Regions from separate parts of the Telluria sp. GW821-FHT07G12 genome, predicted to be linked through region 3. Evidence: predicted binding sites of a transcription regulator. Region 3 holds the regulator's gene; each other region holds the start of a gene.

Region 1 (10,120 bases), on a different contig from region 3:
ACACGCCGAGGAGATGGCCTGACGCCAGGCGGTGCTTGGCGCCGATCAAACACATCCTCGACGTGGACGCGCACACTGGCTGATGCTGTGCCCTTCCAGTCCGTGCCACTACAACGAGGTCAAACATGGTCAAACTCCCTGGCAGCATGCCGGCTCCCATGGCCGACGCGCATTCCATCGGCCCGGTGCCGGCCGACGAACGATTCGAGATCACCGTGGCCGTGCGCGGCCGCGCGGCGCCCCAGCTGCATGGGATGCAGGCCGCGCTGCCGCAGCGCCGCTACCTGACGCGCGAGGAATACGCGGCCGCGCACGGCGCCAGCGAAGCCGACCTGGATGCCGTCGCCGACTTTGCCCGCAAGGCCGGCATGGCCGTGGTCGAGCGCAGGCCGGCGGCGTGCAGCATCGTCCTGTCGGTCACCGCGGCCCAGGTCGGCGCCGCCTTCCATACCGGGATCGAGCGGGTCGAGCATGCGGCCGGCATCTCGCGCCGCCGCACGGCGCCCGTGCAAGTGCCGCCGGAACTGGCCGACATCGTCGTCGGCGTGTTCGGGATCGAGGACACGCCCATCGCGCGTCCCTACTACCGCTTCGCCACCCCGCCGATGCAGGCCGCCGACGAGCGCGCCGCCGCAGCCGCCTTCACCCCGCCCGACATCGCCACGCTCTACGATTTCCCGCAGGGGCTGGACGGCAGCGGCCAGTGCATCGCCATCATCGAACTCGGGGGCGGCTACCGGACCTCGGACCTGAACGCCTACTTCCGCAGCCTGAACCTGCCGACGCCGAAAGTCACGGCGGTGTCGGTGGACGGCGGCCGCAACAGCCCCTCGCTGCCGTGGAGCGCAGACGCCGAGGTGATGCTCGACATCGAGATCGCCGGTGCGGTGGCGCCGGGCGCGTCGATTGCCGTCTACTTCGCGCCGAACAGCGAGCAGGGCTTCCTGGACGCCATCGGCGCGGCGGTGCACGACAGCGTCAACAAACCTTCGGTGATCTCGATCAGCTGGGGTGCGCCGGAGAAGGACTGGTCGGAACAGGGCCTGCAGGCCATGGACCAGGCCTTCCAGGCAGCGGCGACGCTGGGCGTGACGGTGTGCTGCGCCTCCGGCGATGCCGGCTCCAGCGACCAGAATCCGCAGAATGGCACGCCGGATGGCCTGATGCATGCCGACTTCCCGGCATCCAGCCCTTACGTGCTGGCTTGCGGCGGCACCCGCCTGGTCGCCAACGGCGGCGCCATCGACAGCGAAACGGTGTGGAACGACGACGTCCAGACCAGCGCCACCGGCGGCGGCGTCAGCGACGTGTTCGAGCTGCCGGCTTATCAGGACAGTGCGAACGTGCCGCGCTCGGGCAACGCGGGCAGGCGCATCGGACGCGGCGTGCCCGACGTCGCCGGGAATGCCTCGCCCTCGACCGGCTACCGGGTGCGGGTCGACTTCCTGAACTTCGTGGTGGGCGGCACCAGCGCCGTCTCGCCGCTGTGGGCGGGCCTGGTGGCACGCTTCAACCAGCGCCTGGCGACGCCGGTGGGCTGGCTCAATCCGCTGCTCTACGGGCCGGTGGCCGGCACCGGCGCCTTCCGCGACATCACCTCGGGGAACAATGGCGCGTATGCGGCGGCGCCGGGCTGGGACGCCTGCACCGGCTGGGGTTCGCCGGTCGGCAGCAGGCTGCTGGCGGCGCTCCAGGCCTCATAGTCGTGTTGCGTGCGGCCGCGTACGGACGGCCCCGGCGCCGTCCGGCACACTGCACGCATGGAATCCAGTGAGCTTGACAAGCCGTCACCGGAAGCCTCGGCCAGGCTCTCGAAGCTGGGGCCGGGGCTGATCACCGGCGCGGCCGACGATGACCCGAGCGGCATCGCGACCTATTCGCAGGCCGGCGCCCGCTTCGGCTTCAACCTGTTGTGGACACTGCTGCTCACCTATCCGCTGATGGCGGCGATCCAGGTCATCAGCGCGCACATCGGCCGGGTCACCGGGCGCGGGCTGGCCACCAACCTGCAGCGCTTCGCACCGCGCCAGCTGGTCTGGCTGATCGTTGGCCTGCTGCTCATCGCGAACGTCATCAATATCGCCGCCGATATCGCGGCGATGGGCGACGCCATGGTGCTGGTCGCGCCCGGCAAGTCCCATTACTACGCAGTGGCGTTTGGCGTGCTGTCGGTGCTGCTGCAGGTGTTCGTGCCTTACCAGCGCTACGTCAACCTGCTGAAGTGGCTGACGCTGGTGCTGCTGGCCTACGTCGCCACGGTGTTCGTGGTGCGCGTGCCCTGGGCCGAGGTGCTGCGCTCGACGGTATGGCCGCAGCCGGTGTGGCACAAGGAATACCTGACCACCATCGTCGCCGTGTTCGGCACCACCATCAGCCCCTACCTGTTCTTCTGGCAGGCCGCCCAGGAAGTCGAGGAGCTGCGCGCCGACGCCGACGCCCAGCCGCTGCGGCGCGCGCCCGAACAGGTCAAGGCGCAGTTCCGGCGCATCCGCTTCGACACCCTGGTCGGCATGGCGGTTTCGAACCTGGTCGCCTTCTTCATCATGCTGACCACCGCGACGACCCTGCATGCGCATGGCGCAGTCGACCTGCAGTCATCGGCCCAGGCGGCGTCGGCGCTGAAGCCTGTCGCCGGCGAGCTGGCCTTCATGCTGTTCGCGGCCGGCATCGTCGGCACCGGCCTGCTGGCGATTCCGGTGCTGGCCGGGTCGGCCGCCTATGCGATGGCCGGCACCTTCCACTGGAAGAGCAGCCTGGAAAGTAAGTTCTCGGCCGCGCGCAAGTTCTACGCCATCATCATCGTCGCCACCCTGGCCGGCGTCGGCATCAACTTCGTTCCGATCGATCCGATCAAGGCGCTGTACTGGAGCGCGGTGCTGAATGGGGTGATCGCGGTGCCGGTCATGGTGATCATGATGGCGGTGGCCTCCAGCGACAAGATCATGGGCAGCCTGAAGATCAAGGGCCGCCTGCGCGCGCTGGGCTGGCTGTGCACGGCGGTGATGGCGGTGGCGGTGCTGTCCATGTTCGGCGCCGCCGTCCTGCACTGATTGCGCCGCTTACTGGAAGGTAGTCTCGCGCTCCGGCGTGGCGCTGATGCGGTGGATGGCCAGGTCGGCGCCGTCGAATTCCTGCTCGGCGTCGAGACGCAGGCCGACCGTCTTCTTCAGCACCCCGTACACGATCCAGCTGCCCAGGACCGCAATCACGATGCCGAGCACGGTGCCGGCAAGCTGCGACAGCAGCGACACCCCGCCCAGGCCGCCCAGCGCGCGGCTGCCGAAGATCCCGGCCGCGATGCCGCCCCAGGCGCCGCACAGGCCGTGCAGCGGCCACACGCCCAGCACGTCGTCGATGCGCCAGCGGTTCTGCGCCAGCGTGAACAGCGACACGAAGATGCCGCCGGCCACCGCGCCGGTGACCAGTGCGCCGAGCGGATGCATGAGGTCGGAGCCGGCGCACACCGCCACCAGGCCGGCCAGCGGGCCGTTGTAGACGAAGCCGGGGTCGTTGCGGCCCATGACGAAGGCGGTCAGGGTGCCGCCGGTCAGCGCCATCAGCGAATTCACGGCCACCAGGCCGTTCATCTTGTCCAGCGTTTGCGCGCTCATCACGTTGAAGCCGAACCAGCCGACGGTCAGGACCCAGGCGCCCAGCGCCAGGAAGGGGATGTTCGAGGGCGGGTGGGCGGCGATGCGCCCGTCCTTGGCGTAGCGGCCGCGCCGCGCACCGAGCAGCAGCACCGCCGGCAGCGCGGCCCAGCCGCCCACCGCGTGCACCACCACCGAGCCGGCGAAGTCGTGGAAGGGGGCTCCAAAGCTGGCCTGCAGCCAGTCTTGGATGCCGAACCTGTTATTCCAGGCGATCCCCTCGAAGAAGGGATAAATGAAGCCGACCAGGATGAAGGTGGCCGCCATCTGCGGGTGGAACTTGGCGCGCTCCGCGATGCCGCCGGAGATGATGGCCGGGATTGCCGCCGCGAAAGTCAGCAGGAAGAAGAACTTCACGAGTTCGTAGCCGTTCTTCGCCACCAGCGTGTCCGTGCTGCCGAAGAAGTGCATGCCATAGGCAATGCCATAGCCGACGAAGAAATAGGCGATGGTCGAGACGGCAAAGTCGATCAGGATCTTCACCAGCGCGTTCACCTGGCTCTTGCGGCGCACGGTGCCCAGCTCGAGGAAGGCGAAGCCGGCATGCATGGCCAGAATCATGATCCCGCCGAGCAGGATGAAAAGCGCGTCGGCCCCGGTTTTGTAGGCATCCATCGGTACTGCTCCCAAAAAGTGCGTTTGTTTTGCTGTAGCACTTCTTGTTAGCAATAAGCGTTCCAATTTGGGGAGCAGAGTGGTGCAGGGATGCACCGCAGGGGCGCAGGCCCTTGGCGGCGCCCTTGTTCGTGTGCGCGTGCACCGCCGTGGTGCACGCGTGCGCCAAAATGGCCCTATTGCAGGTCGATCCGGCCGTACACGCCGTGCGCCTCGTCGCCGGGCCCGGCGGTGTAGAACAGGGTATTGGTGGGCTGGTTGTTGACGCCATTGCCGAAAGCAATGCCCCACAGGCCGTCGATGACGATGGGTGCGCCGCCGCTCCTGGACAGCGTGCCGGCGAAGGCGCCGGTGTCGGCATTGTAGGCGTTGATCTTGCCATCGCCGAAGTTCGCCACCAGCAGCATATTGCCGGCGCCGCCGAAGTTGGCCGGCGCCATCGCCAGACCCCAGGGCGCGTTCAGGGCGCCGCCGTTGTTGACAAGGCGCTTGACCAGCGCGCCGCCGGCATCGAACACGTCGACGATGCCGAGGCCCGCGCCCTTGTTTTCTTCCGTGCTGCCGGCAGCGCGCTGCGCATAGGCGACGTAGATGCGGCCGCCGATGGCCTGGATGCCGAAGGGCGCATAGCCGGCGGGCAGGTTGGGATCGCTGAAGCTGCCGCCGGGCAGCGTCACCGGCTTCCAGGTGCTGTCGTAGACGTCGATCCTGCCGTTGCGGAAATCGGCCGCATACAAATAGCTCGCGCCCGAGAAGCTTGCGGTGGCGAGCCCCTTGTAGACCGCGCCGCCGGCGCCGGTATCGACCGCGACGATGGCGTTGTTGCGGTTGACCGCCGGCGACCAGCCGGACAGCGTGCCGTTTTCGCTGGCGAAGATGAAGGCGCTGCCGCCGCTGACACCGTTCTGCGTCACCTGGAAGGTAGTGCCGCTGTTGAAGACGATACCGGTCGGATTCGATGTGCCCGCGCTGCCCGGCGGGATGGCGACGACCAGGGTTTGCGGTACGCCGTTGCCGTCGTAGAGCGTCGAGGTGGCGCTGCCGTTGTTCGCCACCCAGACGAAGCCGGTCGGGTTGAAGGCGATGCCCCAGGCGTTGACCAGCTTGGGGTCGAGGTGTTCCGCGCCCGTGCCGCTGTCCGCCACCAGGGTACGCGTGACGAAGGCGCTGGCGATGGTGGGCGTGACCACCGGCGGCGGTGTGGTCGACGACATCGGCATGCCGTCGCCGCCACCGCCGCCGCAGGCGACGAGGACGGCGGCCAGGCCGGCGCCGAACAGGCCGGCCTTCAGGCAGGCGGCCGCTTTGGATTGGATGCGCATGATGACTCCTTGATGGCATTGGAGGGAAGGGCATTCGGTTAATGCCGTCCAGGCCCTGCAAGGTTCAATTTGTCAGAAGCGGATGCCGGCGCTGCCGGTTAATGCGCGTGCCCTCGGCGGCCCGTTGCCCGCTTCGCGCAGGAGCGTCTGCCAGCCCAGCTGCAGGCTGACATCGCCCAGCGTGGCGGCCAGCCCGACGCGCAGGTCGGCGCGCGTGTCCGTATCGTCGCCGAAGCTGTGCAGCAGGCCTGCGTGGAAGGTCAGCCTGAGGCGCTCGCCGAGCGGGTGGAAGGCGTTCAGGTCGAGGTAGGCGCTGCGGTTTTCGCCGTAGTAGGCGGGCGACAGGAACAGGCGGGCACTGGCCCGGTCCAGCGCCAGGCCGGCGTGGAATTCGTAGTAGTCGTATTCGTGATCGCGCGAGAAGGAAGCGCGGCTGATGCCGGCGTCCCAGGTGAGGCCGGAAGGCAGCTGGCCTGCGCGGCCGCCGTACACGATCGACTCGGACTGGCGGCGATCGCCCAGGGTGGCCGGCGACAGGAAGCCGCCCAGGTACCAGCCGCCCGGCGCATCGTGATCGACCCGCAGCTGCAACGCCGGATGGGCGCCAAGCGAAATGCCGCGCACCGCGTATTCGGATACCAGGGCCAGGTTGGCGCTGGTCTGGGCTGCGGCGGGCCAGGCCGCACAGGCCAGCGAAAGACAGGCAAGGGCGAGCAGGCCGCGAGGGATTAACGGAGAAGTTCGGCTGTCGTTGCGGCGGTCGAGGGACATAGGCAAACGCATGCTCCGGCGGCGCGCGCAATGGTCGCGCATGCGTCTATGCTACCAGCTTGCTCCTGGCGCGCACCGCCCTCGTGTGCAACCGGGCTGGTACGCGCCGCCGTCACGAAGGCGCGCCGCCATGGCAAGGCCGGCGCAGGGCGCAGCTCGACCAGCAGCGCGGCCAGCCCGGCGACCTGGGCCGCGGCGTACGAGGAACCGGTCACCATGCCCCAGCGCGCCCCGGGCAGCGGCGCCGGGATGTCGGCGTCGGGCGCTTGCAGGGTGCCGTCGGGAAGAGGGCGTCGGTCGCTGGCTGCCGTCACCGCGATCACGCCGGGCCAGGCGGCGGGAAAACCGCCGTCGGCACGCTCCGGGTCCACCGCGGCGACCACGGCGGTGCCGCGCGCCAGGGCGGTGTCGATCAGGGTCTGCAGCAAGCGGTCCGGCGGCCCGCCCAGGCTGAGGTTGATGACCCGCGCATCGTTGATGACGGCGAAATGCAGGGCCTTGCCCAGGGTGAAGCTGTTGCAGCGGGTCTCCTGGCGTGCGGCTTCCCAGCAGGCGCGCAAGGCCATCAGCCTGGCTTGCGGGGCCACCCCGGCGATGCCCAGTCCGTTGCCGGCGCGCGCAGCGACGATGCCGGCCACTGCGGTGCCATGGCTTTCCGCCGCATCCGGAACCGTATCGACGAAATTCTGGCGCAGCGCCACCTGCCCGGCCAGGTCCGGGTGGGCAGCGTCGACACCGCTGTCCACCACCGCCACCACCACCTTGCGCCCGGTGCTGGCGCGGTGCAGCTCGGTCAGGCGCCAGGCGCGCGCGGCCGGCTGCAAGGGTAATAAAGGATCGCCGCCACGGCCGTTCGCGCCGCCAAGGCCGCGGTACTCGTTGACCGCCTGAGCCCAGGCCACGCGCGGGTCGCGCCCGAGCGCGTCGAGCACGCGCGCCAGCGGTGCGCTGCCCGGGTCTTCCATCACGAAACAGTCGATGCCGATCGCCGGCATCGGCCAGTCGTCCACCAGCTTGAGCCCGTAGGCCGCGGCCAGCTCCGTGGCCTGGCGGCGCCGCGCGGCGCGGGTGCCGTCGTCGGCATAGCCGCCGCCATAGCTGCTGTCCGGCCGGTAGTGCGGCGGCGGCAGGCGCAGCATGACCAGCAGCTGGCGCGAGGCGCCGGCCGCAGGCGTGCCGGCTGCAATGGCCTCGGCTGCCTGGACGCCGCAGGGCAGGGCGCAGCAGGCCAGCCAGCATGCCAGGATGGCGGCGAGCAGGGCTTTCAAGGCTGCGTCTCCGCGGCCAGCGGTTCGGCCAGCACGACGGCCGCCTCGGCGCGCAGGCTGGCCAGCACGGCCCTGGTGTCGGCGCCGTCGACCAGCCAGGCATCGCTGGCGGTCGGCCCGCCGGCCAGGTGGCCACCGCTGTCGCGCACGATGCGGCGCAGCTCGCGCTCCGGCGTCTCCGGTCGGAACACGACCACGATGCGGGCGGATGCCGGTGCGGATGCGCCGAGCCCGCGATAGGCGCTGTCCGGTTGCTGCGGACGGACCAGCAACAGGGCCAGCACGGCGATCAGGCAGGCCTGCAGCCCCACGGCGTAACGCAGCCAGCCATGGTCGTTGGCGGCGATGCGCGCGCGCCAGCGCTCCATCACGCCGACCGGTGGCGCGGCCGCGGCCGGCGTCGGGAGCGGGGCGGCGTCGAGGCGCGGCAGCACGCGCGCGAGGGCGCGGTCCACATCGCAGGCGGGCGCCGGGCCGGAGCCGGCGTCATGTACGGCCTGCAGCAGGTCGACGTCCTCGCGGCAGCGTGTGCAGCTGTGCAGGTGGGCGCGCAGCCGTTCCGCCTCGATGCCGTCCAGGCTGCCGTTGACGAGCCAGGGCAGGGCTTCCTGCGCTGCCTTATGCTCATTGCGTTGACTGCCGTCGAGTGCGCTCATGTCCTGGCCTCCAGTTGCCGCCCCAGCAGCAAGGCAAGCCGGCGCCGCGCGTGGAACAGGCGCGTCTTGACCGTGTTGACGGGGCATTCCATGATATCCGCGATCTCCGCATACGCCATGTCGTGATAGAAGGTCAGCTGGAAGGCCGCGCGCTGCTCCAGCGGCAGTGCGGCGAGCGCGGCATCGACCGCATGGCTGAGGCTCAGCTGTTCGAACTGCCATTCCGGCTGCCAGCTCGCGTCGCTCTCCCTGGCTTCCTCGAGGGATTCCAGAGGCTCATCCAGCCCGTGCAAGGCCTTGCACGCCTTGCGGTAGGCGATCGCGAACACCCAGGTCGAGACCTTGCAGCTGCCGTCGTAGCTGTCCGCCTTCTGCCACACCACCAGCATCGTGTCGTTGACGAGCTCCTCGATCAGCGGGACGCTGCGCGTCATGCGGTGCAGGAAGCGCGTCAGGCGCGGGAAATAGGCGCGGTACAGGATTTCGAAGGCGTGACGGTTCCCGGCCGCGATACGGCCGAGCAGCTCCGCCTCCCCATCCGTCTGCCTGTCGCGCATTCGGTCTCCTTGTTGACGGTGAATACCTCCTTGCCGCCAAAAGGTTCAAACGATTCAGCGGTAGTGTCGCAAAAAGTCGAGCAAGACGCGCGCCGCGATGTCGGCATCGTCCGCCGTCATGGTCTCCAGCGGATTATGGCTGATGCCGCCGTTGCCGCAGCGCGTGAACAGCATTGCAACCTCGGTCACGGCCGCCATCGCCATCGCATCGTGGCCGGCGCCGGACAGCAGGTCGAAGCGCGGCAGGCCGGCGCGCTGTACGGCCTCGCCCAGCTGGTCCATCAGGCGCGGGGCGCAGGGCGCGGCTTGGGCCTCGACCAGCTGCTCGACGCTGAATTCGATGCCGCGCCGCGCGCAGATGGCCTCGATGCCGTCCATGACATCCTTCACTGCCGCGGTGCGCTCGGCGTCGGTGGCCGAGCGGATGTCGAGCGACAGGCGGCAGCGGCCCGGCACCACGTTGACCGAACCGTCCGGCACCGCAAGCTGGCCGACCGTGCCGACCAGGGTGCCCTTGCCGGAGCAGCGCTGCTCGACCAGCAGCACGATCTCGGCCGCCGCGGCGGCGGCATCACGCCGCATATACATCGGAGTGGTGCCGGCGTGGCTGGCCAGCCCTTCCAGCTCGACCAGGTAGCGCGAGCTGCCGGCAATCGCCGTGACGACGCCCAGCGCCAGGCCTTTTTCCAGCAGCACCGGCCCCTGCTCGATGTGGACTTCGACATAGCCGAGCAGCTTTGCCGGATCGCGCGCGATGGCCGGGATCTGTTGCGGATCGTGGCCGGCCTGCTGCAGGGCCTCGCGCATCGTCACGCCGGCGGCATCCTGGCGCTCCAGCAGGGACAGGTCGAAATGCCCCGTCACCGCATGGCTGCCGAGGAAGGTGGAACGAAAGCGCACGCCTTCCTCTTCCGCAAAGCCGATGACTTCGAGGTGGTAGGGCAGGCGCTCGCCGCGCGCGTGCAGATCCTTCACGATCGCGATCGGCAGCAGGATGCCGAGGCGGCCGTCGTACTTGCCGCCGTTGCGCACGGTGTCGTAGTGGGAGCCGGTGATCAGCGTTTTCGCAGCCGGGTCGAGGGCGGCGTAGCGGCCGACCACGTTGCCGACCGCGTCGATGTGCACGTCCATGCCGGCATCAACCATCCAGCCGGCGATTCGCGCGGCGGTCTGCAGGTGGCCCGGCGTCATGTAGGCGCAGGTCAGGCCCTGCTCGTCGTCCGAGATGGCGCCGATCTCTTCGCACCATGCCATGATGGCCGGGCCGTAGGCCAGCTCGAC
Region 2 (10,120 bases), on a different contig from region 3:
GCTTGCTTCATGCACTTCCCAGGCGCCCTCGCCCGTCAGGTGCAGCACGTGGGTATGGTGGCGCAGCACGGCGGCGCGGTGGGCGATGCTGATCAGGGTCGTGCCGCTCTCGCGCAGGCGCGCATAGAGCGAGGCTTCGTTGGCGCTGTCGAGCGCGCTGGTCGCTTCGTCCAGGATGACGATGCCCGGCGCATGCACCAGCACACGGCCGAAGGCCAGGCGCTGCTGCTCACCCACCGACAGCAGCTTTGCCCAGTCCTGCACGGCGTCCAGGCCGCCCACGCGCTCGGCCAGGCGCGGCAAGTGCACCAGCTGCAGGATTTCCAGCAGCTGCTCGTCGCTCAAGTCGCAATGCGCACTGGGGTAGATCAGCTGGCTGCGCAGCGTGCCCGCCTGCAGATAGGGCTGCTGGGGCAGGAAGAAGAAATCCTCGATGGGCGGATGATGGATCGCGCCACTGCCCGTGTGCCACAAGCCTGCGATCGCGCGCAGCAGCGAGCTCTTGCCGCAGCCGCTGTCGCCGGTGATGAGCAGGGCGTCGCCCGGCTTCAGCTTCAGATTCAATTCCTTGATCAGCACGCGCTCGGATTGCGGCGGATGCAGGGTGAGCGACTCCAGCGCGAGGTGACCGGCCGGATGCCGCTCGATGCGCGGGTGCTTGCCCTCGTCCAGGTTGGCCGGCGCCACGCCCGGCAGCACCAGCTCGGACAAGGCCTGCAGGCGGCCGATGCCCGCCACGAAGCGGCTCAGGCTCTCGAAGTTGTCGACGATGACGCCGACGGCGCCGAGCACCGCGGTGAAGGCGCCGGCCGCCTGGATCGCCCGCCCCACTTCCAGTTCGCCGGACAGCACGCCGTCGGCCAGGAGCACGCCCGGCAGCACCAGGGTGAGCTGGCTGAAGGTGCGCTGGAAAAAGTTGAGATTGCGCTGCTTTTTGATCAGCCGGGTAAAGTTGTTGATTACCTTGTCCAGCTTGCTGTCGATGTGGGCCCGCTCCTGCGCCTCGCCGCGGTAGAAGGCGATCGACTCGGCGTTTTCGCGCACGCGCATCAGGCTGAAGCGGAAATCGGCCTCGCGCCGCAGCTGCCAGAAATTCAGGTGGATCAGCGGGGTGCCGAACACCCAGAGGGCGATCACGGTGCCCAGCAGCGCATACACCGCCAGCACGCCGACCAGCAGGTGCGAGATCGACCACAGCACGGCGCTGAAGGCCACCAGCTGCATGATCGAACCGAGGAAGATCAGCAGGAAGTTGATCGACCTGCCGGTGAAGGTGTTGATGTCTTCGCTGATGCGCTGGTCGGGGTTGTCGATCTCGCTGTCGGACCCGAGCTCGTAGTATTTGCGCCCTTTCAGGTAGCCGTCGAGGAAGCGGCCGGTGAGCCAGCGCCGCCACTGGTTCGCGAACAGGTCGCGCATGTAGTAATAGAAGGCGTAGACCGGCACCGCGAAGGCCAGCACGAACAGGCAGGCCCGCACCGATTTCCAGAAACGGCCGCCATCCTTGGCCGCCAGCGCCGAGGTCATCTCGCCGGACTGGTCGTTCAGCATGACCGCCAGCTTGGTCTCGACCAGCATCAGCACGATCAGGAGCAGCAGCAGGACCCAGGCTTTCTTCTTTTGCTCGCCCAGCCAGTAAGGCTTCGCCACACTGAGGAATTGCTTCCATGCTTCGATCGACAAGGGAGCGGCGCGCCGTCGCTTGGGTGCCGGGACCTCATCGGTCTCGGCCTTGCTGGGTGCGGAAGATCGCTTGGTCATTTCTTGTGCCGCCGTATTTGCATGAATCACGGCCCCAGCATACGACCGGGTACAGGTCTGTTCAGTGCGGAAACAGACATAGCAGGAATACCTCTGGCAGACGCTGCACGACACAATTCCTGTCGGCATTCTTTACAGGTAAAAACACGACACAAATTTAACATACGTAAATACCAATCAAATCAGGCACTTACCTGTCTGGCATGGTAGTTGCTTATATAAAAGCAAGCTTGCTGGAAGTCTACTAATTAAGATAAAAGCGATAAAAGAAAGGTCCAAAATGTTACTCAAACCGATCAGCGCATTACTCTCTACCTGCGGCGTTCTGTTGTTCGTTTCGACGAGTGCACAGGCTGCCGTCATCACGCTGGACAAAGGTTTCTCCACTAGCGCATCGAGCGCGACGTTCAATGGCACCGGAACGAAAAGCCAGACTGCCACGACGACGACGAGCTTCAGCCAGTTCGACGCCAGCAAAGGCGTGCTGACCGGCGTGAATATCGCCGCCAAGACCGCTGACACCAGCGGCCAGAACGTCAGCCTTGACGTCAAGTACAGCGGGAATACCCCGAACGCCAGCCCGGCCAGCTCGGTGCAGACCACGGTCGGCGTGACGGCCGCAGGCGCAGACACCAGCGCAAAATCGGCCGCGAGCAAGGCAGCAGTTACTTGCACACACACGGTGGCAACTTCCCCCTCGACCAAGTGCGGCACCACGGTGGTCACTGGCGCCAACACGGCAACGACGTCGAAGACCGCTTCGGGTGGATTATCTGGCGGTGTGTCCACGGATGTCGACAATTCCTACCTGAACGCTTACGTCGGCGCCGGCAAGGTCGATGTGACCGAATCGCTTGAAGTCAGCGCCACGAATTCCGGTGCCCTCACCAATGCCACGTCGACGACGAAAGCAAACGCCACCTGGAACGGCAGCACGACGCTGAGCTACACCTATCAGGAACATGCGGCTGCGGGCTTCGTCGGCAGCGCCGGCAACACGCTGGATCTGAATTTCGGTTCGTTCTTCGTGGGTGACAAGGTTGGCAGCCTCGGCTTCTCGCTGGCCAATCTGCTGGGTGACCGCGTTGCCTTGAGCCTGCTCGCAATCGACCAGACCGGTGACACCGCCCATCAGTTTTCGACCAACCTGGCCCTGTTCGACGACCTGAGCGCAGGCGAAAGCACCCTGTTCCAGGCTGACTTCCTGGCAAACATCGCCGGCCTGCACTCTGTCAGCTACCTGCTGACTTTCGGCGACTATGCGCCGGACGCAGCCTCGAACAGCCTGTATTCGGGATCGACCCTGACCCTGAATCTGTTTGCTGAAGTCATTCAGCCGGAACAGCAGCAAATCGACGTGCCGGAGCCGGCATCGATTCTGCTGCTGGGCATGGGCGCAGCTGCCTTTGGATTCAGCCGCAAGCGCCGCCAGCGCTGATTGACACGCGGCTGGACGCCCCGCGCGGGGCTTCCAGCCAGCGGTTTGCTACTGCATTACTTCTGCATTACTTCTGCAAGTCCCAACCACCGAAGGCGTTCGGCAGCTGAGCTGCCGCGGTGGTCTCCATCAGGTCCCCCTTCAGGTTCGTCAATACCACCGGCAGATTGTTACCGCCCAGCTCCAGGGTCACCTGGCGGCAGGCGCCACAGGGCGCGATCGGGCCCTCGGTGTCGCCGATCACGGCCAGGGCCGTGAAATCGCCCGGCTTGTAGCCGTGCGCGATGGCCGAAAAGAAGGCGGTGCGCTCGGCGCAGTTGCACAGGCCGTAGGATGCGTTCTCCACATTACAGCCGCGGAAGATGCGGCCATCCTTGCATTCCAGTGCGGCGCCGACCTTGAACTTCGAGTACGGCGTGTAGGCCAGTTCGCGGGCGGCGCGGGCTTCCTCGATCAGCTTTTCGTATTTCATCGTGGTTCCCTTACGGACGGATGGTCTTGTAGATCATCGGCTGCGCAGCTGGCTGCTCCTGCGCGATGCGGTATGCGGCCTGCACCTGACGGACGGCCTGCTCGGCCGCTTCCTGGGTGCGTGCGTGCACCAGCGCGATCGGCTGGCCGGCATCCACCTTGTTGCCCAGTTCGATCAGGTCGGTCAGGCCGACGGCGAAGTCGATCGGGTCCTGCGGACGGATACGGCCGCCGCCCAGCGCCACCACCGCCAGGCCCAGGCCGCGGCAGTCGGTGGAATAGGCGTAGCCGGATTCCAGCGCCGGCACCGGCACCACGATCGGCGCCTTGGCCAGGTGGGCGTCCGGCTTGTCCATCAGGTCGGCCGGGCCGCCCAGGGCGGTCACCATGCGTGCGAAACGCTCGGCAGCTTCGCCCGAATCCAGCGCGCGCTGCAGCTTGGCGTGGGCTTCTTCGCTGGTCGCTGCCAGGCCGGAGATGACCAGCATCTCGGCGCACAGCGCCATCGTGACTTCGTGCAGGCGCGCCGGGCGCGATTTGCCGGTCAGGTAGTCGATTGCGACGCGCACTTCGACCGCATTGCCGGCCGCCGGGCACAGCGACTCGTTCATGCCGGTCAGGATGGCGGAAGTACGGGTGCCGGCGCCGTTGCCGACCTTGACGATCGACTCCGCCAGTTCCACCGATTTCTCGTAGGTCGGCATGAAGGCGCCGCTGCCCGCCTTGACGTCCATGACCAGCGCGTCCAGGCCCGCCGCCAGCTTCTTCGACAGGATCGAGCCGGTGATCATGGCGACCGATTCCACGGTGGCCGTGGTGTCGCGGATGCTGTAGAAGCGCTTGTCGGCCGGCGCCAGCTGGGCGGTCTGGCCGATGATGGCGACGCCGACTTCCTTCACCACTTTCTTGAAGAGCTCAGGATCGGGGACGGTGGAATAGCCGGGGATCGAATCGAACTTGTCCAGCGTGCCGCCGGTGTGGCCCAGGCCGCGGCCCGAGATCATCGGCACGTAGCCGCCGCAGGCCGCGATCATCGGGCCCAGCATCAGCGAGACGACGTCGCCGACGCCGCCGGTCGAGTGCTTGTCGACCACCGGACCCGGCAGGTTCAGCGACTTCCACTCCATGACCTGGCCGGAATCGCGCATCGCCAGCGTGAAGGCGACGCGTTCGTCCATGTTCATGTCGTTGAAGTAGACGGCCATCGCGAGGGCCGCGATCTGGCCTTCGGTGACCTCACCGTTGGGGATGCCGCGCACGAAGAACTGGATCTCTTCCTTGGAAAGGACGCCGCCATCGCGCTTTTTGCGGATGATTTCTTGGGGGAGGAACATGAGATGCTTCCTTAAATGTTAGCTCTTGAAACGTCATTCCCGCGGAGGCGGGAATCCATACGTCGCGTGCTCATAGGCTCAGTATGGATTCCCGCCTTCGCGGGAATGACGTTGTTTTATGTCGCTACTACTTAGACGCCGTACGGAATCCAGACGTTCTTCACCTGGCTGGCATGCTGCAGAACCGACTTGCCGCAAGCCTGCTTGGCATCGAACCAGTCGCGGCCTTTCGCGCCGCCGGTCCAGGTGCGCTTCAGCGACTCGGCCGACAGGCGCTCGACTTCGGCGCAGCCCTCGGCCGAACCGTCGTGGCGCCACACGGCATCCACGTCGAAGTGCGAAGCCAGCGTGCGCGCCAGTTCGTCGGCCGAACCGGTGACGATGTTCAGCGCGCCGCCCGGCAGGTCCGAGGTATCCAGCACCTGGTACAGGTCCAGCGCCGACAGCGGATGCGCTTCCGACGGCACGGCGATCACGCGGTTGCCCAGCGCCAGCGCCGGCGCCACCAGCGAGATGAAGCCCAGCAGCGGGTTCTCGTTCGGGCAGATGATGCCGATCACGCCGACCGGCTCGTTCAGCGCCACGGTGATGCCGTGCATCGGCGGCTGGTGCGCCAGGCCGTCGTACTTGTCGGCCCATGCGGCCCAGTAGAACAGCCGTTCGATCGATGCCTGCACTTCCGCAGCGGCGTTCTTCGAACCGGTCTGCTGCGCGATGCGCGTCGCGAATTCGTCGGCGCGCACGGCCAGGTTTTCGGCGATGTAGTACAGGACCTGGGCGCGGTTGTGCGCGGTTGCCTTGGACCAGCCGGCCGCCTTGTGCGCGGCTTCGACGGCGTTACGGATGTCCTTGCGGTTGCCTTCGCCGATGTCCGCCAGGAAGGCGCCGTTGGCGCCGTTGATGGCGCGGCTGTAGGCGCCGTCAGGGCGTGCCTGCTTGCCGCCGATGTAGAGCTTGGCGGTGCGGTCGACAGCGAACGGAACGCCCTCTTCCGTCGGCTTGACCTTGCCTTTTTCTGCCACGACCGGTGCGGCCGGGCGGCGGTCTTCCGCCAGCGGGGTCAGGTACTCGTACATGCCCTCTTTGCCGCCTTCGCGGCCGAAGCCCGATTCCTTGTAGCCGCCGAAGCCGCAGGCTGCGTCGAACTGGTTGGCGGTGTTGATCCACACCACGCCGGCCTTGATGGCGGGCGCCACGTCCAGCGCCAGGCTGATCGACTCGGTCCACACGCAGGCGGCCAGGCCGTACACGGTGTTGTTGGCCAGCTGGACGGCTTCACCCGGGGTGCGGAAGCTCATCGCCACCAGCACCGGACCGAAGATTTCGGTCTGGGCCACGGCGGCCGAGGTCGAGGCGCCGGTGATCAGGGTCGGAAGGAACCACGAACCGCCAACCGGCATGTCGCAGGCCGGCTGCCAGATTTCGCAGCCTTCGGCACGGGCGGATTCCACCAGGCCGTTGATGCGCTGCTGCTGCACCGGATCGACCAGGGCGCCGATGTCGTTCGACTTGTCGAGCGGCGAGCCGACGCGCAGGTTCTGCATGCGCGCCTTGACCTTGGCGATGAAGCGCGGGTACACGGACTCCTGCACCATCAGGCGCGAGCCTGCGCAGCAGACCTGGCCCTGGTTGAACCAGATCGAATCGACCAGGCCTTCGACGGCGGCGTCCAGGTCCGCATCTTCGAAGACGATGAAGGGCGACTTGCCGCCCAGTTCCAGCGACAGCTTCTTGCCGGTGCCGGCGGTCGCCTTGCGGATGATGCGGCCCACTTCGGTCGAGCCGGTGAAGGCCAGCTTGTCGATGCCAGGATGATTGACGATGGCTTCGCCCACGCGGCCGTCGCCGGTGACGATGTTGACCACGCCGGCCGGCACGCCTGCCTGCACGCAGATCTCGGCGAACAGCAGTGCGGTCAGCGAGGTGAACTCGGCCGGCTTGAAGACGATGGTGTTACCAGCAGCCAGGGCCGGGGCGATTTTCCACGCCAGCATCAGCAGCGGAAAGTTCCACGGCACGATCTGACCAACCACGCCGACGGCGCGGTAGTCGGCGAATTCTTCCGACTGCAGCTGGGCCCAGCCGGCGTGATGGTAGAAGTGGCGCGCGGCCAGCGGCAGGTCGGCATCGCGGGTTTCGCGGATGGTCTTGCCGTTGTCCAGGGTCTCGAGCACCGCGAACAGGCGCGAGTGCTTTTGCAGCAGGCGGGCCAGCGCGTACAGGACCTTGGCGCGGCCGTGGCCGCCCATGGCGACCCAGCCCGGCTGCGCACGGCGTGCGGCGGCAACTGCGCGCTCCACGTCGTCCGCGGTGGCCTGGCTGACTTGCGCCAGTTCGCTGCCGTCGGCCGGATTGAAGGAGCCGAAAGTCTCTGCCGCTTCGGTCCAGGCGTTATCGATGAACAGGCCGAAACGGCGGCCGTGCTGGTCCAGCCACGCTTGCGCTTCCTTGGTGCTTTCGGGTGCGGGACCGTAATCCATAGTCTGAAGAATCTCTTTAATAGTAGGCATGACGAATCCGTAATTCTTAAGGTTGCGCGTGGCGGTGGGCGGCCGAGTAGTAGCCCGTGACATGGTGCTCGAGCTGGCGCTCGATGTCGGTCAGGAGGCTGGAGGCGCCGATGCGGAACAGGTGCGGTTCCAGCCACTCGTTGCCCAGCTCTTCCTTCATCACGGTCAGGTACTGCAGCGCGGACTTGGCGGTGCTGACGCCGCCGGCCGGCTTGTAGCCGATCTTGAAGCCGGTACGCTCGTAGTATTCGCGGATCGCGCGCACCATCACCAGCGACACCGGAATCGTCGCGTTGACGCCTTCCTTGCCGGTCGAGGTCTTGATGAAGTCGGCGCCTGCCATCATGCAGACCCACGACGCCTTGGCCACGTTTTCCAGGGTGACCAGGTCGCCGGTCGCCAGAATGGCTTTCACGTGCGCTTCGCCGCACGCCTGGCGGTAGGCCAGCATCTCGTCGTACAGCGCCTGCCAGTTACCGGTCAGGACGTGCTGGCGGGTGATCACGATGTCGATCTCGGTCGCGCCTGCGGCCACGCTCAATTCGATCTCGCGCAGCTTGGTTTCCATGCTCGACAGGCCGGCCGGGAAAGCGGTCGACACGGCGGCGATCGGCATGCGGCCCTGCAGCACCTGCACGGCCGGGGCGATCATCTCGTGGTACACGCAAACGGCGCCGGTCTGCAGGCTGTCCAGGCCCAGTGCCTGCATCAGGTCGGTGCGCAGCGGGCGCATCGCCTTCATGCACAGGCGCTCGACGCGGCCCGGGGTGTCGTCGCCCGACAGGGTGGTCAGGTCGATGCACTGGATGGCTTTCACCAGCCAGGCAGCCTGGTAGTCCTTCTTGACCGTGCGGCGGTTCGCCAGGCTGACGGCGCGGCGGTCGGCGGCGTTGCGGTTGACCTTGAGGTGGTTGATCCAGCCCAGGTCGAGGCCGATGGCCGTGTTACGTTTGAATTCCAGGTTCGGGCTCATAGCAGGGCAGTTCCGTTCGAAAGAGGTTTGACGCCGAGGTGTTTGGCAAGGGTTGCACCGATATCGCTGAAGGTGTCGGCGGTCGGCAGTTCTTTGCTTGGTGCGGCCGGGCCGAAGAACAGCATCGGGATGTGTTCGCGGGTGTGGTCCGAACCGGGCCAGGTCGGGTCGCAGCCGTGGTCGGCGGTGATCACGACCAGGTCGCCTTCCTTCAGCTTGGCGATGAATTCCGGCAGGCGCGCGTCCAGCTCGTGCAGCGCGTTCGAGTAACCGGCGACGTCGCGGCGGTGGCCGAAGTGCATGTCGAAGTCGACGAAGTTCACGAAGGTCAGCGATTTATCGGCGGCGGTGTCGGCCACTTCGAGCAGGCGGTCGAACAGCGCCATGTTGTCGGCGCCCTTGATCAGCTGGGTCACGCCCTGGCCTGCGAAGATGTCGCTGATTTTGCCGAGGGCGATGACTTCGCCGCCGGCGTCCTTGACGTGGTCCAGCAGGGTCGGCGCGACCGGCGGCACGGCGTAGTCGTGGCGGTTGCTGGTGCGCTTGTACTTGCCATTGCTGCCGACGAAGGGACGCGCGATCACGCGGCCGATGTTGTAAGGCTTGACCAGTTCGTAGGCGGCTTCGCAGACTTCGTACAGGCGCTCCAGGCCGAAGGACTCTTCGTGCGCGGCGATCTGCAGCACCGAGTCGGCCGAGGTGTACAGGATAGGCTTGCCGCTGGCGACGTGCTCGTCGCCCAGCTGGTCGATGATGGTGGTGCCGGAAGCGTGGCAGTTGCCCAGCCAGCCCGGCACGCCGGTCAGTTCCTGCAGCTTGTCGGTCAGCTCTTGCGGGAAGCTCGGCACGGTCTTCGGGAAGTAGCCCCAGTCGAACAGCACCGGCACGCCGGCGATTTCCCAGTGGCCGCTCTGCGTGTCCTTGCCGGTCGACTGCTCGCGGGCGACGCCCCAGGCGCCGCTGAAGCCTTCGCGTCTGGCGAAACCGGCCGGCCATTCGCCGCTGGCTTTATGGGCAGCGGCGCCGAGGCCGATGCTTTCCAGGGTCGGCAGCGACATCGGCTTGCCTTCCCTGGCGGCCCACTCGGCAATGTGGCCGAGGGTGTTGGCGCCAGTGTCGCCGTACTTGTCGGCGTCCGGCAGCGCGCCGAGGCCGAAGGAGTCGAGCAGGAGGATGAATGCGCGTGACATAAAGTCTCTCTAATCAGTCGGGGGTCAGAGCCCACCCGTGAAATTCGGGCTCTGACCCCGAATCGTAATCAAGCAGTGGTGGTTGCGCCCAGGCGTTCGATGAATGCGTGCATCAGCGCGACCAGGTCCTTGGCCGCGATCGCAGCGTACTTCAGGGTCTGCTCGTGCGACAGCGGGAACGGGGTCAGGCCTTCGGCCAGGTTGGTGATGGCGGACATGCCGGCAACCTTCAGGCCGCAGTGGCGGGCGGCGATCACTTCCGGGACCACCGACATGCCGACCATGTCGGCGCCCATGGTGCGGAAGGCGCGGATCTCGGCGGCCGTCTCGAAGTGCGGGCCCGGGGTCGACAGGTAGACGCCTTCGTGCAGGGTGATGCCCTTCTCCGCCGCCACGCTCTTCACCAGTTCGCGGGTTTCGGCATCGTAGGCATTGGCCATGCT
Region 3 (10,120 bases):
TGCGCCGGCGCCGGAACTGCTGAGCGCCAGGCATGACGAAGCGGCGGTCGAGGAGACCCTGGTCTCGCACCTGCTGAAATCGAATTGCCTGGTGACGGGCCAGCCGGACTGGGCGAGCGTACAGATCCATTACGTCGGCCCGCAGATCGACCAGGAGAGCCTGCTGCGCTACCTGATCGGTTTCCGCGAGCACAATGAATTCCACGAGCAATGTGTGGAGCGCATCTTCACCGACATCCTGCGCCACTGCAAACCGAGCAAGCTGGCCGTGTACGCCCGCTACACCCGGCGCGGCGGCCTCGACATCAACCCTTGGCGCGCCAATTTCAGTACTGGAAAACCGCCGAATTTGCGGACCGCTCGCCAGTAAGACCACCGTCCCGGCGCGGCCGCTAGTGAAAAGCCGCGCGTCACCCCCATCTAGTGTCCGTTTCCAGCGACAGAATCGTGGCGTCAAGGCGACGTAGCGTGCCGCATGACGCCTCGCCGCTACCTGGGCAGTTAGGCAAGATTCGGCTAGAAAATATGAAGGATGGGCCTGAAACAGTCCTTTCTGGTCGCCAAATTTGAAATTTCGTAGCGGAAATTGCGTGAGTATGACAAACGGTTGCGCGCGCTCAAATCGACGTTTTATGGCGGGGCTAAAACAGCTTGCCGTACAGACGCGAAATCGAATGTCACGGCCATGAAACAGGCCTATAATTCCCGCTCGCAAGTACCTGGTGCACCGCAATATCGAAGCGTGATATGACTAATTTAAGCAAAATTCTGTCGCTCGAGAACGTTCAGTTGGATTTGGAAGTCTCGAGCAAGAAGCGCGCCTTTGAACAGGCCGGCCTCATTTTCGAGAACAACTGCGGCATTGCCCGCTCGACGGTCTCGGACAATCTGTTCGCGCGCGAACGCCTCGGATCGACTGGGCTCGGCCATGGTGTGGCCGTACCGCACGGCCGCATCAAGGGCAGCAAGAGCCTGAAGTCGCCGCTCGCCGCCTTCGTGCGCCTGGCCGAACCGATCCCCTTCGAATCGCCGGATGGCCAGCCGGTCAGCCTGCTGTTCTTCCTGCTCATTCCGGACCACGTTACCCAGCAGCACCTGGAGATCCTGTCCGAAATCGCCGAGCTGTTCTCGGACGAAGCCGTGCGCACTGCGCTGGCCACCGATCCGGATCCGCGTTCGGTACACGAGCGCATCATCAACTGGCAACCGAGCCTGCAGGCACTGGGGTAAAATCAGACCATGCTCCAGACCCCGCTGACCATCCAGAGGCTGTACGACGATAATCGAGACAGCCTGCAGCTCGGCTGGTTTGCAGGTTTCCCCGGCGGCGAGCGCCTGATCTCGGGCGACGCCGTCTCCGCCGCCGACCAGGTCGGCCACCTGAACCTGATCCACCCGGGCCGTATCCAGGTGTTCGGGCACCAGGAACTGAATTACTACCAGCGTCTCAAGACCGGCTCGCGCAGCCACATGATCGGCGAAATGATCGCGGGCGGCCCGCCGGCCCTGATCATCGCCCAGGGCCTGGACACCCCGCCGGACATCCTCGCCATTTGCGACGAGCAGAACATTCCGCTGTTCTCGACCCCGCTGCCGGCGGCCCAGGTCATCGACTTCCTGCGGGTCTATTTATCGAAGAAACTGGCGCAACGCGTCATCATGCACGGCGTGTTCATGGACGTGCTGGGCGTGGGCGTCCTGATCACCGGCGACTCCGGCCTCGGCAAGAGCGAGCTGGGCCTGGAACTGATTTCGCGTTCGCACGGCCTGGTGGCCGACGACGCCGTGGAGTTCTCGCGTATCGCCCCGAACATGATCGAGGGCCGCTGCCCGCCGCTGCTGCAGAACCTGCTCGAAGTACGCGGCCTGGGCCTGCTGGACATTAAGGCGATCTTCGGCGAGACCGCGGTGCGCCGCAAGATGCGGCTGAAGCTGATTGTCCACCTGGTCAAGCGCGGCGCGCTGGACGAGGAAGTCGAGCGCCTGCCCTTCCACTTCCCGACCGAAGACGTGCTCGGTCTGCCGATCCGCAAGGTCGTGATCCCCGTCGCTGCCGGCCGCAACATCGCGGTGCTGCTGGAAGCCGCGGTACGCAATACCATCCTGCAGCTGCGCGGCATCGACACGCTGCAGGAGTTCATGGAACGCCAGCGCCAGGCGATGAGCGGCGACTAAGCTGCGGCTAAGCTGTGACTAAGCGGTTGGACCAATAGCGACAAACAAAGTACTGATGCGGTATCATCAAGGCATGCGCATCGTACTCATCACCGGTATCTCGGGCTCCGGTAAATCGGTTGCCCTCAATGTCCTCGAAGACGCAGGTTACTACTGCGTCGACAACCTGCCCCCCGCCCTGCTGCCTTCGCTGGTCGACACGATCAATGGCGCCGACAGCAAGTGCGTTGCCGTCGCGGTGGACGCCCGCAGCGCCGAATCGCTGGCGGAACTGCCGGTGATGGTCCGCGCACTGCGCGAACAAGGACACGACGTCAAGGTGATGTACCTGACCGCCAGCACCCACTCGCTGGTGGCGCGCTTTTCCGAAACCCGCCGCAGCCACCCGCTGTCGCACGAGCTGCGCCCGGGCGAAAACCCGGCCTCGCGCCGTACGCTGATCGAATGCATTTCGGAAGAGCGCGAGCGCCTGGGCTCGATCGAGAAGCTGGGCCACGTGATCGACACCTCGGAAATGTCGGCCAACAAGCTGCGCGCCTGGGTCAAGGAACTGGCCGAAGTCGAATACGCGAAGCTGACCCTGTACTTCGAATCCTTTGCCTTCAAACGCGGGGTGCCGCTGGACGCCGACTTCGTGTTCGACGTGCGCGCCGTGCCGAACCCCTACTACGACCTGACGCTGCGCCCGCTCACCGGCAAGGACGCGCCCGTTATCGCCTTCCTCGACGCCCAGCCGCAGGCAACCGAGATGCTGGCCGACATCCGCGCCTTCGTCGCCAAGTGGCTGCCCTCCTTCAAGACCGACAACCGCAGCTACCTGACGGTGGCGGTCGGCTGTACGGGCGGCCAGCACCGCTCGGTGTACATGGCCGAGCGGCTGGGGGCGTATTTTGGCGATACCGAACGGGTCGTCGTCCGGCATCGCGAGCAGCACTGAGCCGGCCTACACCAGCCCGGTCGCGTAAAACACCCCAATCACAAAGAACACCGCCAGGGTCTTGATGATCGTGATCGCAAAGATCTCGCGATAGGACTCGCGGTGCGTCAGCCCGGTCACCGCCAGCAAGGTGATCACGGCGCCGTTGTGCGGCAAGGTGTCCATGCCGCCGCTGGCCATCGCGACCACGCGGTGCAGGACTTCCATCGGAATGTGGGCCGCCTCGGCGCCCTTGATGAACAGGTCGGACATGGCCGCCAGCGCGATGCTCATGCCGCCCGAGGCCGAGCCGGTGATGCCGGCCAGCGAGCTCACCGACACCGCGGCGTTCACCAGCGGATTCGGAATCCCCTTCAGCGCATCGCTGACGACGATGAAGCCCGGCAGCGCGGCGATCACGCCGCCGAAGCCGTATTCGGACGCGGTGTTCATGGCCGCCAGCAGCGCGCCGCCGACCGCTTCCTTGGAACCCGCGGCAAAGCGCTGGCTGACGCGGCGGAAGGCGGTCGCCAGCACCAGCAGGATGCCGAGCAGCAGCGCGGCTTCGACCGACCAGATCGCCAGCACGGTTTTCACGGTTGCCGTCACCGGCGCGTGCACGCCGGGCAGGACCTCGGGCGGCACGGTATAGGCATCGGTGCCGTACCAGACCGGAATCATCCGGGTGAACATGAAGTTGGCGACGCCCACCAGGACCAGCGGCAGCACAGCGACGATCGGATTCGGCAGTACTTGCGTGTCCGCGGTCTCGAGCGCTTCGGTGTGGCTACCGTAGCCCTCGCCCTTGGCCATCGCGGCGCGGCGGCGCCATTCCAGATAGGCCAGGCCGACCACGATGATGAACAGCGAGCCGATGGTGCCGAGCACCGGCGCCGCCCAGCCCGTGGTCTTGAAGAAGGTGGTCGGGATGATGTTCTGGATTTGCGGGGTGCCCGGCAGCGAATCCATCGTGAACGAGAAGGCGCCCAGCGCGATCGCGCCCGGCATCAGGCGCTTCGGGATATTGCTTTGCCGGTAGAGCTCGGCCGCAAACGGGTACACGGCGAACACCACCACGAACAGGGACACGCCGCCATAGGTCAGCAGCGCGCACACGGCGACGATCACGGCGTTTGCGCGCGAGCGGCCGATGTAGCGGATCGCGGCCTGCACGATGGCTTTCGAGAAGCCGGACATCTCGATGACCTTGCCGAACACGGCGCCGAGCATGAAGACGGGGAAGTAGAGCTTGACGAAGCCGACCATCTTTTCCATGAATATCCCGGAAAAGACCGGGGCCACGGCGGAGGGGTCGGTGAACAGGACCGCGCCGAGGGCGGCGATCGGTGCGAACAGGATGACGCTGTAGCCGCGATAGGCGGCCACCATCAGGAAGGCCAGTGCGGCCAGTACGATCAGAAACGACAAAACGGACTCCTCTATTGTTGTGCTTTATCAGGCAATGCGGGTATTTCATCGCCTGATGAAATCATCGCATAAAACACCGTGATTATGTTGCAATGCATTACAGCAAACAGAGGAGCCTGGACGACGCTTCAGTCCAGATGACGCAGCGGATGCGCGTAGGCCGGCCACACCGGCTCGAAGAAGCGCGCCACCATCTCCGGGCTCACCTGCTCCAATGCCGGCGGATTCCAGGCCGGCGCATTGTCCTTGTCGATCACCAGCGCGCGCACGCCTTCCAGCACTTCGCCGTGCTCGAAGTTGCGGCGCACCAGCGAGCGTTCCATGCGCAGGCAGTCGGCCACGTCCATGGCGGCGCCGCGCACCAGCATCTCGCGCGTCACGCACATCATCAGGGGCGAGCGCTGGCGCATTGCGCTTAAAACCTTCTGTGCGAAGGGGCTGTCGTCGCCTTCGAGCGAGGACATCACCGCCTGCACGGACGCTGCGCCGAAGTGCTTGTCGATGAGCGCGCGCTGCGCTTGCAGTTCGCTGGCGCCGGCCTGCTGCGCGAACGGCGCCGCAAAGGCACGGATCGCCTCCGCCAGTTGCGCGCCCGGCGTGGCCGCGATCAGCGCGTTCAAGGCCGCCAGTTCGGCAGCCGGCACGAACACGTCCGCCAGGCCGACGTACAGCGCATCGGCGGCGCCGATGGTCAGTCCGGTCAGGCCCAGGTACATGCCGAGCGCGCCCGGCGCATGCGACAGGAAGTGGCTGCCGCCGACGTCCGGGAACAGGCCGATGTTCACTTCGGGCATCGCCATCTTGGTGCGTTCGGTCACGATGCGCAGGCCCGTGTCCGGGCCGCCCTGGGCGATGCCCATGCCGCCGCCCATCACCACGCCATCCATCAGAGAAATATACGGCTTCGGATAAAAATGGATCAGGTGGTTGAGCGCGTATTCTTCGGTAAAGAAGTCTTCCAGCAGAGCACTGCCGCCAGTCGGGTTCGCATGTCCGGCCTGGTGGAAGAAACGGATGTCGCCGCCTGCGCACAGGGCTTTCTCGCTGGTGCTGGTGATGACGACGGCGTCGACGCCAGCGTCCTCGCGCCAGGCCAGCAAGGCCTCCGTCATTGCGCGCACCATTTCCAGCGACAGCGAGTTCAGGGCCTTGGGACGATCCAGGGTAATGATGCCGGTGCCATTGGCCACACGGGTCTGCACGTATTCGCTCATGTTCTTTTATTTATGAATGGGAAAACGGCATTGTAGCGGCCTACCAAACGAAAAGGGCGCCTGATGCGCCCTTCGTCTTGCTTATGCTGCGCCAGCGGAATGATCACGCTGCAGCGGCAGCTTCTCCTCCTTCAATGTCCTCGTTGGCCATGCGTTTTAGTGCTGTGTGACTGTGGTCCTGCAGCATCTGCTTGTACTTCTGAACCTGCCTGTCCAGGCGGTCCATCAGCATGTCGATCGCAGCGTAGAGGTCGTGCGCAGCGCTGGCGACGTGAACGATCTTCCCAGCAACACGCAGGTTGATCTCGGCCTTCTGGCGTTTTTCTTTCTCGGTGAGATTGTCAATGCAGAGGATGACGTGGGAGTCGATCACTTGATCGAAATGGCGGGTGATGCGTTCGAGCTTGTTCTGTACGTATTCACGGATTGCTGGGGTTACATCGAGATGATGTCCGCTGATAGTGAGATTCATACACACTCCTTTGAAGATGCGCTGTCAGGTTATCAGTATCTGGGTGCCCTGCAGCTTATTACAAGGATTTGCGGAGGCTGACGGGCGGGATCTTCAGCGCCTCACGGTATTTCGCGACCGTGCGGCGTGCGATAACCATTCCCTGTTCCCCTAGCATCTCCGCGATCTTGCTGTCGGATAAAGGGTTCTTGGGGTCTTCTGCTCCTGTGAGTTGTACGATGAGAGCGCGTATCGCGGTCGAGGATGCTTCACCACCTGCCTCGGTCGCAACGTGACTCCCGAAAAAGTACTTCAACTCAAACATGCCGTGCGGCGTCAGCATATATTTCTGAGTTGTGACGCGAGAAATTGTGCTCTCGTGTAGACCTAGTGTATCAGCTATCTCACGTAAAACAAGGGGCCGCATGGCAACCGCGCCATGGGAAAAAAAGTTCCGCTGGCGCTCGACGATTGCTTGCGCGACACGCAGGATCGTGTCGAAGCGCTGGCGCATGTTTTTGATCAGCCACTTGGCTTCCTGCAACTGCGCATTCAGCTGCGATTCCGATTTCCCCTGCTTCAGCAAGGCGGCGTAGATGCTGTTCACGCGCAGGCGCGGCATCACTTCCGGATTCAGCTGCACGCTCCAGCCATCCTTCGCGCGGCGCACGATCACGTCCGGCACCACGAAGTCGGAGACGTCGGATGCGAAGGCCGCGCCCGGATGCGGATTGCACTGGCGGATCACGGCCTGGGCTTCGCGCAGGTCTTCGTCGTCGCAGTCGAGGGCCTTCTTGAGCTTGTTGAATTCGCGCTGCGCGAACCAGGTCAGGTAGCGCTCCACGATGACCAGCGCCATGCGCCGCGTCACCATCGCCACGCCGGGCATGCGGCGGATCTGCAAGGCCAGGCATTCGGCGGCGCTGCGTGCGCCCACGCCCGGCGGGTCCATGCTCTGCACCATCGACAGCGCGGTGCGCAGTTCCTCGAATTCGATCTCGAGTTCGGTCGGCATGCGCGCGTGGATGTCGTCCAGCGATTCTTCCAGGTAGCCGTTGTCGTCGAGGGAGTCGACCACGATCTCGACCAGCGCGCAGTCGCGCGGCGAGATGCAGGTCAGGCGCACCTGTTCCATCAGGTGTTCGCGCAGCGAGATGGGGCTGGCTTCCAGCTGCGGGCGGCCGTCCTCTTCCTCGCCGCCGCTGCCCGAGCGGCCCGATTCGCCCCACTCCATCTCGTGCTCGGCGCCGCCGGCCTCGCCGCTGTCGCCGCCTTCCGACTCGCCGCCGCCGCTGCCATTGCCTTCCTCGCCCTGCCCGGATGCGGGAGGCGAATCGGGCGTGGTGGAAGTCGACGCACCGTTGTTGATCGCACCGTCCGCCAACAGGCGCACCGAGCGATCGAGCGGATCGTCGAGGCGCTCGAGCAGCGGATTCTCACCCAGGACCTGTTCGATCTCCTGGTGGAGTTCGAGCGTGGACAGCTGCAGCAGGCGGATCGACTGCTGGAGTTGCGGCGTCAGCGCAAGATGCTGTGAGGTCTTGAGTTGGAGCGTCTGTTTCATGACTACATCCTGAAGTGTTCACCCAGGTAGACGCGGCGGACGGACTCGTTGGCGATGATGTCGTCGGGACGGCCCGAGGCCAGCACGGCGCCCTGGTTGATGATGTAGGCACGGTCGCAGATGCCGAGCGTCTCGCGCACGTTGTGGTCGGTGATCAGGACGCCGATGCCGCGCTCTTTCAGGAAGCGCACGATACGTTGGATCTCGATCACGGCAATTGGATCCACGCCGGCGAAGGGTTCGTCCAGCAGCACGAAGCGCGGATCGGTGGCCAGCGCGCGCGCGATCTCCACGCGACGCCGCTCGCCGCCCGACAGCGACATCGCCGGGTTCTCGCGCAGCTTCTCGATCTGCAGCTCGGCCAGCAGCTCGTCCAGGCGTTCCTGGATGCGCGCCTTGCTCAGCGGCTTGCCGTTCTCGCGCTGCAGTTCCAGCACGGCGCGGATGTTCTCTTCCACCGTCAGCTTGCGGAAGACCGAGGCTTCCTGCGGCAGGTAGGACAGGCCGAGCATGGCGCGGCGGTGGATCGGCAGGCTCGTGATGTCGGTGCCGTTGATGACGATGGCGCCGGCTTCGGCCGGCACCAGGCCCACGATCATGTAGAACGAGGTGGTCTTGCCGGCGCCGTTCGGGCCGAGCAGTCCCACCACCTCGCCGCAGGCGACCTCCAGCGAGACGTCGCGCACCACCAGGCGCTTGCCGTAGCTTTTCTGCAGTCCCTTGGCGACCAGGGTGCTGCCACCGCATGCGATGTCGGCCGTGGCGGCGTTTGCTTGTACATCCATCATTGCTTTCCTGCTTCCGGTTGCGCTGCCGAGGCCGGGCGGCGCGTGTAAAAAGTGACGCTGACGCGATCCTTGCCCGGCTTGTCGCTGCCGCTCACGTCATTCATGTTCAACAGGACTTCTTTGCGGGCGTCGTAGGAAATGAACGGGCCGCTCATCTCTCTGGTCACGGTGCGGCCGTCCAGCTGCCTGATGACGGCGTGCGAGATCAGTTTGACGACATCCGTGCGCTCGTCATATTCCATGCGCTCGCCGTAGCCTTCGGCCCACTCGTCAGCGCCGCCGTCGCGCTTCTGGCGAAACGACGCGGTCTTGCCGTTCGCCCCGAACAGCACCACGGTCCGATAGCCATCCGGCGTTTCCCTGATCTCGGCGCGCTCGGCCTTCAGCAGCATGGTGCCGCGGGTGCCGATCACATTGCCGGTCAGGATCACGGTTTGGGTGGCCTGGTCGATTGTCGCCTTGTCGCCTTCGACATTGAAGGGCTTGAGCGAATCCGCCCGCTCGGCCTGCGCGAGCGGCGCCAGCATCAGCGTGGCGAGGGCGGCGGCGAGGGCGCGCTTCATGTTACTGCTTCCCTGCCGGCGCAGCGGCCGGCGTAGTACGGCGCGGCGCGATAATGATGGTGCTGCGGCCGCCGCCCGCCTTGCTTTCGCCGCTGGCGTCGTTGAACACGTTGGCCTGCTCGGTGCGGTTGTCGTAGGAGATGAAGGGGCCGTTCACCTCGCTCGTCATGCGCTTGCCTTCCAGCTGCTTGACGATGGCGTTGGCGAACAGCTTGACCACCTCGGTACGCTCGTCGTACTCGATGCGCTGGGCCTGGCCTTCGGTCCACAAGTCCGGGCCGCCGTCGCGCTTCTGGCGGAAGCTGGCGGTTTTGCCCGGTGCGGCCGTCAGCGTCAGCAGCATGTAGCCCTCGGGGGTTTCCTTCAGCACGGCCTTGTCCGACTTGATCAGCAGGGTGCCGCGCGTCAGCACCACGTTGCCGGTCAGGATACGCGTCTGGGTGGCTTCGTCGATGTGGCCGCTGTCGAAATCGATCTGGGCCTGCTTGAGCGAATCGGCGCGCTCGGCCGAGGCTGTCAGGCTGGCCAGCGAAAGCATGGCGACGGCGATTATTTTTTTCATTGGAGGCGGTCCTTTCGGTTTGTCCTGTCAGCGTTGGGCATGCGGCGGATAGACGATCCGGCCGCGACCGCCCAGCGTCAGCTGCTGCGTGGCGTTGTTGGCCACCATGCCCACCCCGGTTGCGGAGGCGTGACCCAGCGTCATCTGGATCGGCTTGTCGGTCTTCGAGATTTCCTCGTCCGGCAGCACGGTCAGCGCCTCGGTGCGGATGCGCAGCGGGTCCGAGGTCTTGCTGCCGGGGCGGGAGATGTCGACGTTGCCGGTCAGGTCGATCTGGTTCTGGTCCTGGTTGACCAGGGCCTTATCGGCCGTCATGGTCATGTCCGGATGGTCGGTGCTCTTGCTCTGCACCACCGGCTTCTCGATGACGGAAGTATTGTCGGCCGGGCGGTGGGTCAGGCGCTCGCCCGAGATCACGTAGCGCGGCTGGCCGGTCTCCGACATGCGCACGAAGCTGAA

Evidence for each region. Region 3 encodes sigma-54, which starts transcription at its own class of promoters, with help from an activator protein. Its sites were predicted from a motif close to TGGCANGNAANCTGCTTT; they were not measured.
Region 1: a site for sigma-54 is predicted at 4,313-4,330, ahead of AC07PE_RS14185 (ammonium transporter). Genes of this name have one in related genera too.
Region 2: a site for sigma-54 is predicted at 1,961-1,978, ahead of AC07PE_RS14055 (PEP-CTERM sorting domain-containing protein). Genes of this name have one in related genera too.

Annotation. Positions count from the first base shown of each region.
Region 1 covers NZ_JBWKQA010000003.1:358,878-368,997, forward strand. The annotation lists gene AC07PE_RS14170 (hybrid sensor histidine kinase/response regulator) at 1-22, shown strand, start outside; gene AC07PE_RS14175 (S53 family peptidase) at 126-1,703, shown strand; gene AC07PE_RS14180 (NRAMP family divalent metal transporter) at 1,761-3,050, shown strand; gene AC07PE_RS14185 (ammonium transporter) at 3,060-4,265, opposite strand; gene AC07PE_RS14190 (TIGR03118 family protein) at 4,442-5,587, opposite strand; gene AC07PE_RS14195 (TorF family putative porin) at 5,660-6,358, opposite strand; gene AC07PE_RS14200 (S8 family serine peptidase) at 6,316-7,626, opposite strand; gene AC07PE_RS14205 (zf-HC2 domain-containing protein) at 7,623-8,282, opposite strand; gene AC07PE_RS14210 (RNA polymerase sigma factor) at 8,279-8,839, opposite strand; gene AC07PE_RS14215 (allantoate amidohydrolase) at 8,894-10,120, opposite strand, start outside.
Region 2 covers NZ_JBWKQA010000003.1:325,338-335,457, reverse strand. The annotation lists gene AC07PE_RS14060 (ABC transporter ATP-binding protein/permease) at 1-1,761, opposite strand, end outside; gene AC07PE_RS14055 (PEP-CTERM sorting domain-containing protein) at 2,090-3,199, shown strand; gene AC07PE_RS14050 (cytidine deaminase) at 3,267-3,671, opposite strand; gene deoA (thymidine phosphorylase) at 3,682-5,004, opposite strand; gene AC07PE_RS14040 (aldehyde dehydrogenase family protein) at 5,136-7,514, opposite strand; gene deoC (deoxyribose-phosphate aldolase) at 7,531-8,487, opposite strand; gene AC07PE_RS14030 (phosphopentomutase) at 8,484-9,677, opposite strand; gene xapA (xanthosine phosphorylase) at 9,746-10,120, opposite strand, start outside.
Region 3 covers NZ_JBWKQA010000008.1:110,108-120,227, reverse strand. The annotation lists gene queF (NADPH-dependent 7-cyano-7-deazaguanine reductase QueF) at 1-370, shown strand, start outside; gene AC07PE_RS24215 (PTS sugar transporter subunit IIA) at 748-1,230, shown strand; gene hprK (HPr(Ser) kinase/phosphatase) at 1,240-2,175, shown strand; gene rapZ (RNase adapter RapZ) at 2,249-3,112, shown strand; gene AC07PE_RS24200 (GntP family permease) at 3,119-4,519, opposite strand; gene AC07PE_RS24195 (enoyl-CoA hydratase/isomerase family protein) at 4,648-5,733, opposite strand; gene hpf (ribosome hibernation-promoting factor, HPF/YfiA family) at 5,837-6,205, opposite strand; gene AC07PE_RS24185 (RNA polymerase factor sigma-54) at 6,264-7,748, opposite strand; gene lptB (LPS export ABC transporter ATP-binding protein) at 7,751-8,533, opposite strand; gene lptA (lipopolysaccharide transport periplasmic protein LptA) at 8,533-9,099, opposite strand; gene lptA (lipopolysaccharide transport periplasmic protein LptA) at 9,101-9,661, opposite strand; gene lptC (LPS export ABC transporter periplasmic protein LptC) at 9,689-10,120, opposite strand, start outside.